3 regions of the Acinetobacter sp. S40 genome follow, and region 3 is predicted to be linked to each of the others. Evidence: predicted binding sites of a transcription regulator. Region 3 holds the regulator's gene; each other region holds the start of a gene.

Region 1 (6,811 bases), on a different contig from region 3:
GCAGTCCGATTGATAGTTATGCATCGGGGCGTATTGGCAAGCTTTATCAGTTTATGCATAAAACTATTAATCGGAACAAAAAACTTCAGCACCGAATTTACAATGGATTACCCAAACGACTGATTCATACTCCAGGTATTTTAAATGCGTTAGGGTTTAAAATTCTTGATCCTAAAGGCTGGATAGATGGACATATTCAACTTCTTAAAAATCTTGAAAATAAAAAACTGGTTGAGGAACATGCCACACTGGGCAATTTCTTGAATAATATGATTGATTATCCCGGTGGAATAAATCAGGACATGTTGTTTAATGTCTGGCTACAAAATCCGCTTAAACAAGGTGTCATTCGTCTTAAAGATCAGCTGATTGAGCTAAAAAATATCCAATCATCGTTATTGGTCGGTGCCGGTCGTAGTGACCAATTGGTTACAGCCGATGCAGTAAAACCGCTGACCCAATTGACAAACAGTCATGATGTCACGTTTACTCTAATTCCCGGCGGGCATTTAGGGCTCATGTCCAGTCAAGCCAGTTCCGAAGAGTTTTGGCCGATGTTTAAAGACTGGTTAATACAACGTTCAACACAGATAAAAAAAGAGTAGATTATATTATGGTTCAATCAGTTGCATTTATTGGTCTGGGCGCGATGGGTTATCGTATGGCATCGCATTTACCTAAGCATTTCGATACCGTCTATGTCTGGAATCGAAATATGGATAAAGCCCATCGGCATGCAATTGAATACGGAACTCAAGCTGTTGATTTAGCCCAAGCGGTACAAGCAGATATCATTTTTTCATGTTTACCCACCAGTGCTGATATAGAAAATCTGATCGATCGTGTTCAGTTAAAAGCGGGCAGTATTTGGGTAGATTGTACGAGTGGTGTCCCAGAGTCTGCCCGCAAAGTTTCGCTACAACTGAAAAATCAGGGCGTTGACTTTCTGGATGCTCCCGTAAGTGGCCAAACTATTGGTGCTGATAATGCGACTTTGACCGTGATGGTTGGTGGAGATCAAGCTGCTTTTGAACGTGCGTTGCCCGCTATTGAAGCATTTGGAAAACTGATTAAACATGTGGGCACATCAGGAGCAGGTTTTGCGGTAAAAGCCGTGAATAACATGTTACTCGCAGTTAATCTATGGTCTGTCGCAGAAGGCTTTACTACACTTAAAGCCCATGGTGTGAATTTGACAGAAGCGTTGGATTGCATCAATGCTTCAAGCGGGAAAAGCGGTGTTACAGAAACTATTTTGCCACAACGTATTTTAAATCGTAGTTTCCCCGTAACTTTTGGTTTGCCTTTGCTGGCCAAAGACACAGGTATTGCGCTGGATCTTGTGCGGGATGCCAATTTGCCAGCACCTGTCATTGCATTAACGCAAAGTCTGATACAGGCGGCAAATGCAACTGCTGAACAAAACAGTGACTTTTCCGCTGCCGTAAAAATGTATGAATCATGGAGTAAAATAACAATTGAGTAATGATTCATCATTGCTTTTTCCTGTAAAGCCCCTATATTTAGACATAGGTCGTTACATTTACACCGATTAAAAAGAGGAAACTCGCATGAATAAGTTTGCTGTTGCACTTTTTACTGGAATGATTACCCTTGCAGGTGTCTCAGTGCATGCTGCAACACCTGAACAAGAGTGCAAAAAACTTCAGGATGATTCTAACCTCATATATGCATCAAAAGGCTTTTGCTTTAAAGATCCAGAAGCTAAAGCCAAATATGGAAATGAAAACTGTCATACCACCAAGCCAAAGTTCTCTGATAAAGAACAGCAGCGTCTTGACCAAATTGAACAGCGTCAGAAAGAATTGAACTGTAAGTAAGAACAAAACATTTTAAGATGTTTGAAGGATACAAATATGGCTTACGATGACCAGAATATTTTTGCCCGCATCATTCGTGGTGAACTTCCTGCAATTAAGTTGTATGAAGATGATCAGGTTCTAGCATTTATGGACATTATGCCGCAAGCAGATGGCCACGCCTTAGTCATTCCTAAAGTACCCGCTGTTAGCTTGCTTGACTTACCACCTGAAGCGGCTGCTTATACGATTCAGGTCGTACAAAAAATAGCTCAGGCAATTGAAAAAGCTTTGGGTATTGAAGGCATTGTGTTGTTGCAATTGTCTGGGGAATCCGCAGGTCAAACCGTTCCACATGTACATTTCCATTTGATTCCAAGCTCGATCCACCAACTGGGTCGTCATGCTGCCCAAATGGGTGATCAGGAAAAAATTAAAGCACTTGCAGAAAAAATCAAAGCCGAACTTTGAATAAAAGTAACGTATATAAAAATGGAGCTTATGCTCCTTTTTTTATATAAAAATAATAAAATCAAATATTAAAATAAATTTCGATCCATCACTTGTCATCAAACTGTCACGTATTTTTCACCCATTTGTAACAAAGTTTAAAGATACTGCTTAGCAAGTTGGTGAGCTTCTGTAACTTTTTGTACATAGGCAAACTTTTAAAAAAATAGTGAATTTAGGCATATGCCACTGAACTTGTGTTTTGGAGAAATCTCAATGAAAAAATTGCTTATCGCTGCTGCAGTATCAACGCTTAGCATAACCGCAGCGCAAGCAGCGCCAACTTTGTACGGTAAACTTAATGTTTCCCTTGACCAAGTTGACAACAGTGATTTTGCAGGAAATGATGTCACTGCACTTAATTCAAATGCTTCACGTATTGGGGTAAAAGGTGAAGAAAAATTAACAGACAAAGTATCTGTTGTATATTTAGCAGAATGGGCAATTTCAACTGATGGTTCAGGTTCAGATACTGACTTGAGTATGCGTAACCGCTTTTTAGGCTTAAAATTCAATAAAATAGGAACTCTAAAAGCAGGTCGTTACGATACTTACTTCAAAACCAATGCTGGTAACAATCAAGATATTTTTAACGATCACACGATTTTGGATATGACCTCTGTACTTCATGGTGAAGAGCGTTCAAATAACGCGATTGGCTTTGAAACAGATAAAGATTTGATTATTCCAGGCCTACAGTTCAACATCATGGCTCAGCAGGGCGAAGACACCAAAACTGATAATACTAGTCTTGGTAAAGAAGGTAAGCGTGACGGATTTGGCGATGGTATCTCAACTTCTTTAACTTATGAAAATAAAGATTATGGTTTGGCTGCTGGTATTGCGGGTAACTTTGGATTAGCAGGTAAATATAACGCCTATAGCCTTTCTGGTATCTATTCAGACGCAATTCGTGTAACAGGTTCTATTGATTTAGCTAAAGCAGGTTTAGATGGTTTAGTATTCGGTGCTTTATGGCAAAACGCTCAGCCTACTGATGACACTGTATCCACTACAAGCGGCACAACCGTGACATCGTATAATGGCTTAGAAGAAGATGCATGGGGCTTAACCGCTGCTTATGCAATTGCATCTACACCTTGGAAAATCAAGGGTGAATATATTGAATCAAATACATCTGTAGATAATCGTTCAGATCGTAAAATTTCTCAATATGGTCTAGGCGTAGATTACAACTTCAACAAACAAGCTCGTTTTTATGGCGTATTAGCTCAACAAAAACGTGACTGGTTATCAAGCGATGATAAGAAAACCGTATTTGGCGTAGGTATGGAATATAACTTCTAATAAGCCATTTCAATTTTAATAAAAGGGCATATTGCCCTTTTATTTTTTACTTATTTTTATAATTTTATATTGCGTTCGGATTTTTAAGTTCCGTCATTGGCCATCTCGGCGTTGTAGTCACTTCAAGACCATCATGCTGTCCAGCTTTTAATCTTTCATAACCTGCAAAAGCAATCATCGCGCCATTGTCTGTACATAAAGCAGGTTCAGCATAATAGACCTGTGCTTTGATTTTTTTCAGAGATATTTCTAATTGCTCACGTAAACGCGTATTAGCACTCACTCCCCCAGCAATTACCAAGCGTTTTAAACCAGTTTGCTTTAAAGCTTTGACTGATTTTTTAACTAAAGTATCGACAATCGCTTCCTGAAAAGATGCAGCAATATCAGCATCACGTTTTTCTTCACCTAATTTTTTAAGTTGGACAGAAACTGCCGTTTTTAAACCGCTAAATGAAAAATCTAACCCCTGATGCAACATTGGTCGCGGAAATTCAAAAGCTTGGGCATTACCGTCTAAAGCTAATCTTGCAATATTTGGACCGCCCGGATAAGGTAAATTCATCATTTTAGCAACTTTATCAAATGCCTCACCGGCCGCATCGTCTATAGATTCACCCAATAATTGGTACTGACCAATACCATAAGCCGCCATAAGCTGGGTATGTCCACCAGACACCAGTAAAGCAACAAAAGGAAACTCGGGTGGCGTTGCAGATAATAATGGTGCAAGCATATGTCCTTCCATATGATGTACACCAATCGCAGGTTTATTCAATGCTAACGCCAATGTACGCCCAAATAAGGCACCTGTCATCAAAGCACCCATTAAACCTGGCCCACGAGTATAGGCCACTGCATCAATCTGTTTCTTATCGATTTGACTTTGAGTTAGTAGCTCATTTAATAATGGAATTAATTTGCGCACATGGTCACGTGAAGCAAGCTCAGGCACTACGCCACCATATTCTGCGTGGAGTTTAATTTGACTGTAAAGTACCTGTCCGCGTAATCCCTGCTCGCTATCATAAATCGCCAAGCCAGTTTCGTCACAAGAGGTTTCCAAGCCCAAAACAATCATTAAAATACCTATTTTTTTACGACTAAAATTCTGCCAGAGCTATTATAGACTTGTGATATCAGTTGTAAATGAGTAAAATACTGACCTTCACTTGTCATCGGGGCAATCCTGCGCTCGATGTTATCCATAATCTAGAGGATTTTACATGCCACAAGTTAAGTTGAAAGAAGGCGAACCAGTTGACGTAGCGATCCGTCGTTTTAAACGTTCATGCGAAAAAGCTGGCGTTTTAGCTGACGTTCGTAAGCGCGAGTTCTACGAAAAACCGACTCAAGAACGTAAGCGTAAAAAAGCTGCTGCTGTTAAGCGTTACCAAAAGAAATTGGCACGCGAATCTGTACGTACTACTCGCCTTTATTAATTAATTTGTGATTGACTGCTGAAAGACTATGACGACTTTAAAAAACCAGATTACTGATGTATTAAAAACACATATGCGTGCCAAAGAAATGGCAACGGTAACGGTAATTCGTAGTTTACAGGCAGCAATTAAGCAAATCGAAGTCGATGAGCGCGTAGAGCTTGACGATTCGCAAGTTCTTGCGGTCATTGAAAAGCAAATTAAACAGCGTAAAGAATCGGTCAAAGCCTTTGAAGGTGCAGGCCGTGATGATTTAGCTAGTAAAGAACAAGCCGAAATTGAGGTACTATCTCAATTTCTACCGGAAGCTATGACCGAGGAAGAGCTTGATTCTCTCATTGAGCAAACGATTGCTGCTCAAGGTGCTACTAGCATGAAAGATATGGGTAAGGTGATGAACTCTCTACGTCCGATCATAGCCGGACGTGCCGATCCTGCACAAGTTTCTTCTAAAATAAAAGCAAAATTAAGCTAATTCTATCTAGCTTAACTCGTCTGTCCTTCGCGAAGAGTATAAGCGACTAGGATTAACTCTAAAAGAACACCTATTTAATTGTCCTTTTCTAATGCATTTACTTATTGTAAATGGCATTGAATATTATATTTCTTCAATATCTGCATTTCTTTTGATGCCAATACTTGATTAATAAAATCTTGTTTAGTCATTTTGGCATATGAAAGTGGTAAGTCTTGTCGATATTGATCATTAACCTGATATAAATCTTGTACATATTGATTCACAATGCCGCAAAACTGTGTTTGTTGCGCAGGTGTAAATTGTGTCTGTTGTGGATTAAGTGAACGCAAAAAATTACGCATATCAGTGTTATAGCTATTTGAAATTTTTTCTACCGAACGTATATAGCGCTCAGGTGGAGCGGCCAAAACGGATTGCCCTAAAATCACCAAACTCAACAATAATGTGATCTTTTTCATAAATATAATCAATATGATATTTCCATATCTAGCTTAATGGTTAAAGTATTTTTTGCAAAGTAAATTTCATGTTGAAATGGAATTTTAAGATAAATTGCTCTACGCTTTATATTAAATTTTTAATAAGCGTTCTGACTGCATTTGTTTTAAGCGACTTTCAATGGTCGCACTCATGGCATTATTACCTTTAGCTAAACGTTGTGCATGTAACATTGATTTTATGGCATTTTCTTCATAGCCAGACCAATATTCGACTTCCGCCCGGTAACGAAGTACATTGACTGTCCTTAAAGGTGATTGTTTATCTACATTAGCTGATTGTTGTAAAAGTCTCCATCCCTCAATATCTTTATTATTGTTATTAATAAATCGTTGCACCAATTTTTGTGCGTCACTACTTTTATTTTGTCGAATTAGGATTTCCGCCAATTTATATGCCAAAGGACGATTTTCTGGCATGGTGCGCTGCGTATTAATAATTGCTTGATAAGCCTCATCTAGTTTATTTTGATTTAAATAAATATCAGCTTGCAATAGGATGGTCAAAGTATTGTCCGAAAACGTTGTCTTAACACCATCAAGCATTTCTTGTGCTTTAGCATAATCACCCTGATTATTATAAAAAGCACTCATCGCTAACTGAGCAGGTTTATTGTTTTGATTAACTTGAGTCTGTAACAGCTGCTCTGTGACCTGATTAGTTTCAACTAAGGTATACCATTTTAAAATCTGAAAATCTGGGTCATATAATTTAGACTTTACTTTAGGGAACTGATTAGCACGTAGACGCGATTC
Region 2 (6,811 bases), on a different contig from region 3:
AGCATATTTTGACTGATCAGCCGCAGGGTTTTTACGTTCATAACGTTTTACCCGAATAATTACACGTTGATCATCACGATGCTGATAGCCTTCGATTTGATCATAAAATAAAGTCCAGTCTTTATCGACCTGAGTTTTGATGCCTTTACCATCATATTTAATTTCACGAACCTGTAAGCAGGTTTGTGGCGCTACGCCAGTGCATTGTTTGGTGTCTGGAGCGATTTCCAGAAAAATAATTTCACCCTGAGACTGATACTTAGTTTCAGGAGTCATAGTTCCTTTAAATTCATATTGTTGACCATTCGATGCGGTAATAGTCAGGGTGGGTTGCTCAATAGAGGAAGTATTTAATTCAAATTTATTTTTTTGATCGCTTAAAAGACCGCTTGCGAATCGTTCATTCTTCATGAGAGCAGGTTCACAAGCTTTCATAGTTGAAACTAAAGAAGATGTAATTAATTGATTGTTTTCGATTTTCCATGAGCCGCCCTGATTATTACAGCCCGTAATAATACTTAAACGATTTTCAGAAAAATTTAATTGAATTGGGCGAGGTGTACCATCTGGCTGATATGACCATGTATAAGCGCTCAAAATTTTGTTTGCATTCATTTGTTTTTCTGCATGAATTACGGCTGGAGCTGAAGTCTGTTGAACAGATTGGCATGCCACAATGGAAAAAGGTAAAAGAGCAAGGATTAAATATCTGATTTTCATTTAATAGTACAATTATTGCTTTAACAGACTGTATATTAATAGATTATTAGAAAAATAAAACAAGAACAATGCAGGCTTTCAGTTTCATATTGTATTTATTTTGCAACAATGACGTCATCTTAAAAAAATTATAAATTTTCTAAAAAATGGTTATCTTCTAAAGGCTTGTAAATTTATAAATGACTTTAATTCAGTTTTTTATAGTAATTCTTACCTTCATAACTATTAGAACTCTGGCATTCTGCATGTATAGAATCCAGCAAATTGACACACGTGATCAAGATAATGAGAAGGACGAAGCTCTGTAAAATACAGAACTTCGTCCTTAAATGTTACTTGGTTAAATCATCCAACTCTTACTGAGAAAGATTAAATTTTAAGAGGATCCCTTGTTTAGCTTTATGCAATTGAATCATCTAAATTCGGCGCCAACCAACGTTTTGCTTCATCCAGTGTCCAACCTTTACGTTTTGCATAATCTTCAAGCTGATCCTGAGAAATTTTGCCAACGTTAAAGTATTCACTGTCTGGATGCGAATAGTAGAAGCCACTCACAGAAGAAGGGGGCATCATGGCAAAGTGCTCAGTCAACTTGGTCCCTATCTTCGCTTCAGAACCCAACCAGTCAAATAACACGGCTTTCTCAGAATGTTCTGGACAAGCAGGATAACCCGGCGCAGGACGAATACCGACATATTTCTCTTTGATTAAAGCGTCGTTATCTAAAGTCTCATCGGCTTTGTAACCCCAGAACTCCTTACGAATACGTTCATGCAAATGTTCAGCAAAAGCTTCAGCAAAACGATCAGCTAGAGATTGAACCAAGATCGCAGAGTAATCATCACCTTTGGCTTTATAGTCATTCGCCAATTCTTCTGCACCGAAAATTGAGACAGTGAAACCACCCAGATAATCGGTATTGTCTTTTGATGGGCTAATGAAGTCGGCTAAAGATAGATTTGGCTTACCTGTGACTTTGTCAGATTGCTGACGAACATGCTCAAACGTATGCGTGACATTTTGACCATTTTCATCAAAAACGCTGACGCTATCTGCACCCGTACGTTGAGCTGGATATAAACCAAACACCGCACGTGCATCAAAACGATGATTCTCAATAATGTCTTTAAGCATGGCTTGTGCTTGATTGTATAAATCAGTGGCTGCTTCACCCACTACTTCATCTTTCAAAATTTTAGGGAACTTACCTGCCAAACTCCAAGAAATAAAGAAAGGTGTCCAGTCAAAATATGGCACTAAAGTTTCAAGCGGATAATTTTTAATAACGTGTGTACCTAACGCATTGGGTTTTGGTGGCACGTAGTTTTCATCAACTTTGAAACCATTTGCAATCGATTCAGCATAACTGAGTTTAGCTGCTTTCGGTTGCTTGTTGGCTAAGCGTTCACGAATTTTGGCATATTCTGCTCTATGTTCTGCAATAAAATTACCACGCATTTCTTTCGAGAGCAGGGTAGTTGCAACACCGACCGCACGCGAAGCATCGGCAACATAAATCACGGCATCATTTTGATATTGTGGATCAATCTTCACTGCGGTATGTGCTTTCGATGTGGTTGCACCACCAATCAATAAAGGGATATTGAAACCTTTTCGTTGCATTTCTTTGGCAACAAAGACCATTTCATCCAAAGATGGGGTGATCAAACCAGACAAACCAATGATGTCACATTTTTCATCAATGGCAGTTTGCAGAATTTTTTCCGCAGGTACCATCACTCCAAGATCAACAATATCGTAGCCATTACAGCCTAAAACCACGCCGACGATATTTTTACCAATATCGTGTACATCGCCTTTTACGGTCGCCATCAACACTTTACCTTTAGATTGGCTACCTGTTTTTTCAGCTTCGATGTAGGGGTTTAACCAAGCCACAGCTTGCTTCATCACACGTGCAGATTTCACCACTTGCGGCAAGAACATTTTACCTGAGCCGAACAGGTCACCGACCACGTTCATACCATCCATCAATGCACCTTCAATAACATCCAGTGGACGTTTGGCTTTTAAACGGGCTTCTTCGGTATCTTCATCAATATACGTAGTGATCCCTTTCACAAGCGCGTATTCAAGGCGTTTTTCAACTGACTCATTTCGCCATTCCAGATTTTCAGCTTCACGCTGTGCACCACTGTGACCACGGAATTTCTCCGCTACTTCAAGCAATTTTTCTGTAGCGTTTTGACCAGATTCACCTTGGTTCTGATTTAAAACCACATCTTCAACGGCTTCTTTGAGTTCTTTGGGAATATCATCATAAATCGCCATTTGACCTGCATTGACGATTCCCATGGTCATGCCTTGTTTAATGGCATGGTAGAGAAATACCGAGTGAATTGCTTCACGGACAGGTTCATTGCCACGGAAGGAGAAGGAAACGTTAGAGACACCGCCAGAAATCATGGCATGAGGCAAGTTTTGTTTGATCCAGCCTGTGGCTTCAATAAAGTCCACAGCATAATTGTTGTGTTCTTCGATTCCCGTTGCGACTGCAAATACGTTCGGGTCAAAAATAATGTCTTCAGCAGGGTAGCCTACTTCATTGACCAAAATGTCATAAGAACGTTTACAAATTTCACGTTTACGTGCAGCTGTATCTGCCTGACCAACTTCATCAAAAGCCATGACAATAATTGCAGCCCCATACTGGCGACACAAACGTGCTTTTTCAACAAATTCGTCATACCCTTCTTTTAGGGAAATCGAGTTAACAACAGGTTTGCCTTGTACACACTTCAAGCCTGCCTCAATGATTTCCCATTTTGAAGAGTCAATCATGATTGGCACACGAGAGATATCCGGTTCAGACGCGACAAGATTCAGGAAGTGTACCATCGCATTTTGCGAATCGAGCATGCCCTCATCCATGTTGATGTCGATGATTTGCGCGCCTGCTTCAACCTGTTGCTGTGCAACGTCTAAGGCTTCACTAAAATTTTCTTCACGAATTAAACGCAGGAACTTTTTTGAACCCGTCACGTTAGTGCGTTCGCCAACATTTACAAAAAGTGAATCATCATAAATATTAAATGGTTCTAAACCACTTAAACGGCAAGCGGGTTTAGCCTCAGGGATTTGGCGTGGCTTGATGTCTTTTACTGCGTTATAAATCGCACGAATATGATCAGGTGTTGTACCACAGCAACCGCCTGTAATATTGATTAAACCACTTTCGGCAAACTCTTTTAAAAATGCCGCGGTTTGCTCAGGAGTTTCATCATATTCACCAAAAGCATTTGGTAAGCCAGCATTCGGGTGCGCTGAAACAAAAGTATCAGCAACATCAGAAATCGTTTTCACGTGTGGGCGCATTGCATCTGCGCCCAAAGCACAGTTAAACCCAATGGAAAGTAGATCGCCGTGACGCACTGAATTCCAAAACGCTTCCGCAGTTTGACCAGTTAAAGTACGACCCGATGCATCAGTGATCGTGCCCGAAATCATCAACGGGAGCTCTCGTCCAATTTGCTTGAATACTTCTTTGACTGCAAAGATTGCAGCTTTACAGTTTAAAGTATCAAACACGGTTTCGATCAAAAGGATATCTGCACCGCCTTCAATCAGCGCATGCGTTGCTTCAACATAGTTTTCTTTTAGTTCATCAAAAGTAATATTACGAAATGCTGGATCGTTCACATTAGGTGAAATAGAACAGGTCCGAGAGGTAGGGCCAAGTACACCAGCAACAAAACGAGGCTTATCAGGTGTCGAATATTTTTGACAAGCTTGCTTGGCTAAACGCGCAGCTTCACGGTTAATCTCTGGAACAAGGTCTTCCATGTGATAATCTGACATGGAAACACGTGTGCCGTTAAAGCTATTGGTTTCAATAATGTCTGCACCTGCATCCAGATACGCTTCATGAATACCTTGAATAATCTGGGGCTGTGTTAAAACCAGTAAGTCGTTATTACCTTTTAGGTCAGAAGCCCAATCAGCAAAGCGTTCACCACGATAATCTTCTTCTTCTAATTTATGGCGTTGAATCATGGTTCCCATTGCACCATCAATAATCAAGATACGTTGGGCGAGAAGTGATTTCAGGGTGGCAAGCGTGGACATAAGAACCCCAGACGAAGTTTAAAAGGCGCATTATTGTAACAGAATCCCTAGCAATAGGTGGGTTTGATTGATCAATGAAATGACCCAAAGGGATTCATACAATTTAGGATGAAGAGGGTGACGATTTCATCAAAATGCAATATTCATGTTTCAGAATAAGACATCGATAAAAAAGTACGCTGAAAGATGAAACTCTGTCATATTTCAGAATAATTGCTTCAAAATACTACACTTGAATGTCATAATTATTTTTTTGACTCAAGTTGTTGTATTTTATTAATTTAATCAATAAATTTGGCATATAATAACCCTAAAAATGGCCATTCATGAAGTCAAATGTCTAAAAAATGACTTCATTAGACCCCTATTTGTCATATAATTGTCATAATTTAATTTAAGAATATGGGGATTTTAACGATCCCCTCGAACCGTCTACATGAATTCAAATCTTCCTCCCGTTTCGGATTCAAATCATGTCGAAGCTGGACATGTTCAATCGACGAATGTACATGTACCTACACCGAAGTTTTTTATGCCGGTGTTTTTTACGGTTATTATTGCAACTCTGATTTACATCGCAGTTCAGGTGAATGCAGATTTGGCACATGTGCCTGCTTTAAGTTTATATTCCATGATCTTACTGGCAACTGCACTTTTCATTGCATTGGGCTTTGAGTTTGTGAATGGGTTTCATGACACGGCAAATGCTGTGGCGACGGTCATTTATACCAATGCACTGCCTGCGCCTGTTGCGGTCATGTGGGCGGGTTTCTGTAATTTTCTTGGTGTTATGGTGGCAAGTGGTGCAGTGGCCTACGGAATTATTGCGCTCTTACCTGTTGAACTGATCATGAACGTCAGCAGCGGTGCTGGGTTTGCCATGGTTTTCGCCTTGTTGATTGCCGCGATTATCTGGAATTTGGGAACTTGGTTTTTAGGAATTCCTGCTTCGAGTTCACATACTTTAATCGGTTCGATTTTAGGTGTGGGAATCATGAATCATCTGATTAATGCTGCAACGGGTAGTACCAGCGGCATTGATATGGATCAGGTAATTAAAGTAGGTAAAGCTTTACTCTTTTCTCCATTGATTGGTTTTGCCTTTGCTGCTGTTCTATTCCTATTAGTAAAAAAAGTATTTAAGCGCCAACTTGAACTTTTCCAACCACCAGAAGGTAATAAACCACCACCACCGTTGATTCGTGCCATTTTAATTTTCACCTGTACAGGCGTAAGTTTTGCCCACGGTTCTAATGATGGCCAAAAAGGTATGGGGCTCATCATGTTGGTGTTGATTGGTTTGGTTCCAATGGCTTATTCATTGAATAAGAGTTTGGACGCGCAGCAATTACAAACCTTTGAACAATTGTCTGGACAGACTTCAACCGTGCTTTATGCCCAGCATACTGATGTGGAAGATGAAAAAGCGCGTATTATTTTGACTAAATATATTCAGACCAAACAGCAAACGCCTGACGTGGTTCCTGCATTAGCTAGTTTGACTGAACATTTGGGTCAACGTGTGGGTAGTTATGGCAGTCTAAAAGATATTCCTGAAGATGCGATTGGTAATATTCGTAATGATATGTACTTAAGTACTACAACTTTTAAGCGTTTGGACAAGGCAGAAGCATTACCTGCTATGTCATCAGATCAGCAAAAAGTGGTTAAACAATATCGTGATAGTCTGGATTCTTTCCTGCAATATATTCCAACGTGGGTCAAAGTTGCAGTTGCGCTGGCTTTAGGTTTGGGAACAATGGTCGGTTGGAAGCGTATTGTGGTCACAGTCGGTGAGCGTATTGGTAAGCATCACATGACTTATGGACAAGGTATGTCTGCTGAATTGGTTGCAATGAGTACCATTGCAGCGGCTGATGGATTGGGGATGCCTGTTTCAACTACGCATGTATTAAACAGTGCGGTTGCAGGGACAATGGTTGCCAATAAATCGGGTTTAAATTTTAATACGATCAAAACGATTTTATCGGCTTGGGTATTTACT
Region 3 (6,811 bases):
TGGTTGGCGCAATGATCGTAGCGGGTATCGAAACAGTAGCAACGGGTAAAGTTAAACCGACGGGCCGTTTAGAATTACAGCAACATGAGTTAAAACTGGAAAAAGGCGCTGAACTAGGACGTTTTTATTTAGGTTCAACAGCTGTGGTGTTATTTGAAAAAGACAAAATAGCTTGGGAAGAACAGTTTAAAGCGAATTCAGTGGTGGTAATGGGCGAAAAACTGGGACATTCGGTTTAGATTTCAAAAATGCGCAGATATAATTTGACTCCATAAGTTAGTATATTTAATCGGCAGTCCAATTTTTTAGGGTTGATGATGAATGTTATGGTTTTCTGCGTTGATTTATTCATTGGATGTCATAATTTTCAGTGCATTAAAAGTTATTTAATAAGCAAAAATAATAAAGTGTTTTTATAAAATTTAGAGAATCAATAAAATTCAGAGATAAACCTAGTCATACGTTTAGAAATATATGTAAAGCATTTATATTCCTTAAAATTAATTTTTATTTCTTGTGATTTAGATATTTTTGGGTGATCGTTATTCTTATGGGCATAATAATATAAATCATACAAAAAACGATTATTGCACAAATAAAAAATTGATGAATAAACGGAGGCATTTGAGGCAATAAAATTGCAATGCTATGGTGCCAGAGTTTTGGAATCATTAAAGTTAGTGGGTAAATTGATATAAAAATACCCAAACTTTGTTTTAGCTTTGTGGCTGTCATATGTGAACCTGAATTTATATATTTTTTAAAGCAGAAAAACCAGAGAGAACTCTCTGGTTTTATTTGATTATGCAGATGGGCCAAAAATATCATTGACTGCTTGCCAGTTAGTTAATGGTTTTAAACCAGAGGGGAACCGAATCGCTTTCATATGTCCAAATTCTTTAAGGGTATCGATGCAATGTTCCCGTCCAAAACCACTGTGTTTATTTCCACCAAATGGCATACCATGTGCACGTCGATTGTAAGTATTCATCAGTACCATACCAACATCTACCAGACGAGAAAGGCGTAATCCCTTTTCAATGTCTTGTGTATAAATACCGCATACGAGACCATATTCAGATTGATTGGCTAAAGCTGCAGCCTCTTCAAATGTGTCAAATGGTGTAATTGTTACGACGGGTCCAAAAATTTCCTCATTAAACAAGGCACTCGATGCCGGAACATCCACGAATAACGTGGGTTTAATATAAAAACCTTCTTTTAAATGTGCATCTATTGGTAATGCGGCTTGTGCAGCAATAGTAAGCCCTTCTTCAATGCCTTTATCAATATAAGATTGAACACGCTGTTGATGAGCCTTACTAACCAGCGGTCCAACATGGGTCTCATTTAGCATTCCATCACCGACATTGAGTTGCTTCACGCCTTCCGCTAATTTTTCAACAAAACGATGATAAATGCCACGTTGCACGATCATACGAGATGAAGCCGTACATGATTCACCCTGATTAAAATAGCCTCCTTCTAGAGCATCGCGGATAACCCGTTCAAAATCCGCGTCATCAAAGACGACAAATGCATTTTTACCGCCTAATTCAAGGAGGGTAGGTGTAATGTTGGTTGAGGCGCTTTTTAAAATAGCGCTACCCGCTCGAGTTGATCCCGTAAAGCTAATTTTTTTTACAAGTGGATGACTTGAAAGTGCTTCACCTGCAACTATACCCGTGCCAGGAACGACATTAACCACATTCGGGGGAAGAACTGTTTGCAGGAGTTCAACAATGTACATGGGCGTTAAAGGCGTTTGTTCACCAGGTTTGAGTACAACGGTATTACCAACTGCTAAAGCAGGAGCTAATTTACCAGCGGTATGGATAGGTGGCCAGTTAAACGGAATGATCGCTCCTACAACACCAAGAGGTTCTACAATAATAGACGTATACAAATGACCATGATCAATAAACCCGCCTGGAATTTTATCAACTAAACTGGCAAAGTAGCGGAATAATTCAATCAGCGCATTGACATCAAAATTACGGGCTTGAGAAAAAGGTTTTCCATTTTCCAATGTTTCAATACGGGCAATTTCATCGGCATGCGCTTCCAGTACGTCTGCACATTTTAAAAGTAACTTGCTACGTTCCTCTGCTGAACGATGTTTCCAGTCAGTTTCAAAGGCTTCATTTGCGGCTTCGATTGCTGCATCCATTTCGGCCTGACCGCCCCCTTGAATAATAGCAATGACTTCACCAGTAGCCGGATTTTCGACAGTAAACTGGTCGTCAGGATTTTCTGATGACCACGCTGTTTTTTTCAATAAATTGTTTGATAGAACTTTCATAAGTTTTACCTTTTATTTATTGCACTATACTGTGCAGTGCAATTTTTAAGAAAAATAATCAGCCTATGGCTGATAACCATTTATAAAGCATTGAACGGCTGCTTGAACAACATGTTCTTTTCGTTGCATATCGGGTTCATCGGATAAAATAATTAAGCCTAACCCAATTAGCGGTTCATTAATCATGCCGATGAATTGCTGTGTAGCAAGCCCAATATCATCTATTTTCAACAAATGGGAGTGTTTCATTTGAGTTAAATAATCAAAAATAGATTGAATCATGGGCTCTTTTCCCAAGCGGTAAAAATTACGAGGTAAATCAGGAAAACGATCTCCCTCGACAATTACCAATTTGAGAAAAGAACGTACAATTGGAGGTGACCAGTAATTTGCAATAGCCATTCCCAAATTGAATAGTCCTTTAGAAGGGTTATGTTGAGCTTCATCATTTTGTTCTGGCCGATAAGGCTTTACATTTTTCCAGATATCAATAATGACAGCATTGAAAAGTTCCTCTTTACTGTCAAATTGATTATAAATAGTACGTCTGGCAACATTTGCAACGAGAGCCAATTCATCCATACTTGTTGCTTCAAAACCCTGTTTTAAAAAGGTTTGTTTTGCAGCTTGAATAATTAGATCTCGTTTACTGGACATGTGAAGCGCCTCTAAAATAAGAATTTAAAATGCACTTATGAGTGCATTTGTGGTTATATTAGCGCAAAAAAATAAATAAGCAACTCTTTTTTGCACTTAGTAGTGCAAAAATAAATTGGTCATTTATAGATTTATGGAGATTTAAACTAAGATAAAAAAGTACACATGACTTTTTTAAGGTGTAGATAAACGGTTATGTTTCGAGATTTTAAACCATCTGGTATAAGCGTTCTTTTGGAAAAACGGCTTTAAATAAAGAACCTTCATTTTCTCTGGAGACAACATCCAGATACGCACCATGTTGCATGAGTACATGTTTAACAATCGCAAGTCCGAGTCCAGTTCCACCAGTTGCACGACTTCGTGCACTATCTACTCGATAAAAACGTTCAGTTAATCGAGGTAAGTGTCTTGGATCAATACCGATCCCATTATCCTGAACGGTAAAGTAACCGTGTTCACCGTCATCATGCCAGCCAATAGTAATAATGCCACCTTTAGGGGTGTATTTAATCGCATTGGTAATCAGGTTACTAAAAGCACTCGCAATTTCCATATCTGATCCAATCAGATCACAGTGACTATCAATATCTAGATTTAGCGTATGTCCGTAATCTGCATTATAGGCTTGCGCATCATCAAACAGTTGATTCATCAAGCTTGGCATTTCAATAATCTGATTCTTAGCAATTTTTTTGTTATTTTCCAGATTTGAAAGCAACAGTAAGTCATTCACCAGCGCATTCATACGCTTAGTTTGGGATTGCATCTGATCAAATGCGCGTTTCCAACGTGGGCTTAAATCCTCTTGATCTGTAAAGGTTTCAATATAACCACTCAACACGGTTAAGGGAGTGCGCAACTCATGCGAAATATTGTCGACAAAGTCTTTACGCATTTGTTCAAGATTGTGCATGCGAGTGACATCGTAGGCGACCAACAGCACACTATCACCTCCAAAAGGAGTGAGTTTGATTTGAACATAATGATCATCCAGTACAGATGATTTCAATTTGATGCCATCAGGTGCTTGATCAATATAGTTAAAATACTCAATAAAACTCGGTTGTCGTAGTATGCTTAATATATTGGTACTACGATCCAGTATTTTAATTCCCAAGAGTTTTTCTGCGGCAGGGTTACACCATTCAATTTGATGTAAATCATCCACCAGCACAACTGCTTCATTTAGAGCGACTAATGATGATTGGGCACGATCAATCAGCCCGACCATTTCAGCTTGAACCACACGTTCCTGTCGTTGGGCACGATAAACATTAAACAGTAAAGCTCCCCAGATACCATTGAGGTTAGGTGGGGTATCGTAAGGGCGATTAGAAATCCACTCATTGACAATGTACAACGAGCGTAGTTGTAAGCCAAAGAAAATCAAAAATGCGATGAGGATACAAATGCCTAAATGGTCGAGACCAAATCCCACAAAAGCTGCAATAATAAGCAAAAAAGCCAGTAATCTTAAATCTTGCTTGGCAAAGGTCCATAAACTGCTGTAGCGAAAACGTTTATGTTCACGGGCAAGATCTGGAACGGGATAGGGTTCGTACATAAAAGGTGCTTTAACCTGCTGCTAAATCCGCACGTGTTGAAAAACGATAGCCTGTACCACGTACAGTCTGTACAAATCGATCTACACCGAATGGCTCTAAGACTTTGCGTAAACGACGAATATGTACATCAATGGTACGATCTTCAATATAAACATTGCCCCCCCAGACCTGATCCAGCAGTTGGGCACGAGTGTAGGCGCGTTCAGGATGCGTCATGAAGAAAGCCAATAAACGGTATTCAGTCGGCCCCATATCTAGAATGTTACTTCCAAAACTTACGCGTTGGCTAACAGGATCTAGAATAAGTCCATTCGCGTCAATGGCTTTTTCACCATTTAAAGCATTGGCACGCCGTAATACTGCCTTGATTCGGGAAACCAATTCACGTGTTGAAAAAGGTTTGGTCATATAGTCATCTGCGCCTGCATCCAGACCTTGTACTTTATGGTCTTCTTCGCCACGCGCGGTGAGCATAATGACAGGAATCTCAGATAATGTCTCATCGCGTTTTAAGCGACGACATAGATCAACCCCGCTGACACCACCGGGTAACATCCAATCCAGTAAAATTAAAGCAGGACGCTGATCAACAATCATTTGATGCGCTTGTTTGGCATCTTCGGCCTGTAAACATTGAAAGCCTGCCATATCCAGTGAGGTATGAATCATTTCACGGATGGGAAGTTCGTCATCGACGATTAAAATATAGTCATCTTTCACAACGCAATTACCCTATTTAGTTTATTGAACGGCGTACCGTTTTATTTATGACAGGCTTATTACAAAGATTAATTATGACAGTATCATTGCAGAATTCATCAGAACGTGTTTTTTTAGCATGAATTGTGACAAAAAATTGCATCCGTGATGATCAATTCATGACAAAAGCTCAATTTTTAATAAGGTTAATGTCAACTTAATTTATTTTTCTTTCTCGGAAAAAGTTTGTAGTAGAGATAAAAATACCGTACGGCAAGCAAATAGCACATCTTCTTGGGATTGTTTAAATCCCCCCATGACCCAACGAATAGCGATTTGGGTGACATAACCGTTTAATCCCGTTGCGATCAAAGAAACTTCCTGCTCTGAACGTTGTAAATGCGGCATCATCAGCATGACAAAAGCCTGAATCATACGGTCAAAACGTAGCATGGTTTCCTGAATAGTAGCCTGATTATGCAGCTCTTGTACTAGCATGGCATCAATATAAATAATACGGGCTAAACGGGGATCTTCTTTGAGTGTTCGTAATAATGAATTGAGCCCCGCATCAATCATATTGACGGGGTCAGGTGCGGCCTGCATGACACCCTGCATGACATTTTGTTGTAAAGTTTCGATCAGTTTTAAGAAAATGGTCTGAAATAATTCTTCGCTTTTTTTAAAAGATTCATAAAAATACCGTTCTGTCAGTTTGGCTTCATTGCAGACATCCTTTACCGTGACCGAAAAAAATCCCTGTGTTCCGTAGGTTTCTATTCCTGCCTCAATGAGTTTTTCACGACGTACATGCTTACGTTCAGTCAAAGACAAGCCTTTAAATTGACGTTCTTTATTGACTGTTTTTTTGTTCTGTTTTGCATTTAAATCGGATTTGTGTGTAGTCATTGATATGTGGTGTCCTCATTGGCTATGGAGAGTTTAGCAAGTTTTGGCCAAAATAACCGAGTCGGTCATTTGTTTGAGTATTTACTCTAGATCGGATAGATTGTATTGACAATATGTATTGTCAAAAATATAGTGATTGAATCATGTACATCAGCATGGGTTTGTGTACACCTATTTAAGGGAAAAGGTCAGGCAATGAAAAATTTTAAAAATAAAGTCGCTGCAGTTACGGGAGCAGGCTCAGGTATAGGCCAGCAACTTGCTCTTTTATTGGCAAAAGAAGGATGCCATTTGTCACTGAGTGATATCAATGAACAAGGACTTGCAGCGACGGTCGAACTGCTTAAACCTTATAATATTCGTGTCACCACACAAAAACTGGATGTGTCAGATCGCCATGCGGTGAAGACTTGGGCAGAACAAACCGTTCAAAATCATGGTTTCGTGAACATGATTTTTAACAATGCGGGTGTTGCATTAGGCTCTACGGTTGAAGGTGCTAGTTATGAAGAACTGGAATGGATTGTAAATATTAATTTCTGGGGTGTGGTTTATGGCACCAAAGAGTTTTTACCATTTATTAAGCAAACCAAAGATGGCCATATCGTCAACATTTCGAGTCTATTTGGTTTGATTTCACAACCGACCCAGTCGGCTTATAATGCAACAAAATTTG

What was found. Region 3 encodes PhoB, which activates phosphate uptake and scavenging genes when phosphate is short. Its sites were predicted from a motif close to TGTCATNAANCTGTCATAA; they were not measured.
Region 1: the regulator PhoB is predicted to act here: its motif matches at 2,385-2,403, upstream of IAE19_RS03600 (porin).
Region 2: the regulator PhoB is predicted to act here: its motif matches at 5,176-5,194, upstream of IAE19_RS08180 (inorganic phosphate transporter).

The regions. Positions count from the first base shown of each region.
Region 1 is NZ_JACVTU010000002.1:195,617-202,427, forward strand. Features, by position in the region: gene IAE19_RS03580 (alpha/beta fold hydrolase) at 1-605, shown strand, start outside; gene IAE19_RS03585 (NAD(P)-dependent oxidoreductase) at 614-1,486, shown strand; gene IAE19_RS03590 (YARHG domain-containing protein) at 1,572-1,841, shown strand; gene IAE19_RS03595 (HIT family protein) at 1,878-2,291, shown strand; gene IAE19_RS03600 (porin) at 2,547-3,638, shown strand; gene tsaD (tRNA (adenosine(37)-N6)-threonylcarbamoyltransferase complex transferase subunit TsaD) at 3,703-4,719, opposite strand; gene rpsU (30S ribosomal protein S21) at 4,865-5,080, shown strand; gene IAE19_RS03615 (GatB/YqeY domain-containing protein) at 5,109-5,555, shown strand; gene IAE19_RS03620 (hypothetical protein) at 5,657-6,016, opposite strand; gene IAE19_RS03625 (M48 family metalloprotease) at 6,128-6,811, opposite strand, start outside.
Region 2 is NZ_JACVTU010000004.1:192,945-199,755, reverse strand. Features, by position in the region: gene IAE19_RS08190 (META and DUF4377 domain-containing protein) at 1-720, opposite strand, end outside; gene metH (methionine synthase) at 1,120-4,806, opposite strand; gene IAE19_RS08180 (inorganic phosphate transporter) at 5,243-6,811, shown strand, end outside.
Region 3 is NZ_JACVTU010000001.1:85,276-92,086, forward strand. Features, by position in the region: gene asd (archaetidylserine decarboxylase) at 1-239, shown strand, start outside; gene IAE19_RS00410 (aldehyde dehydrogenase family protein) at 803-2,302, opposite strand; gene IAE19_RS00415 (TetR/AcrR family transcriptional regulator) at 2,366-2,959, opposite strand; gene phoR (phosphate regulon sensor histidine kinase PhoR) at 3,168-4,526, opposite strand; gene phoB (phosphate regulon transcriptional regulator PhoB) at 4,537-5,247, opposite strand; gene IAE19_RS00430 (TetR/AcrR family transcriptional regulator) at 5,449-6,135, opposite strand; gene IAE19_RS00435 (SDR family NAD(P)-dependent oxidoreductase) at 6,331-6,811, shown strand, end outside.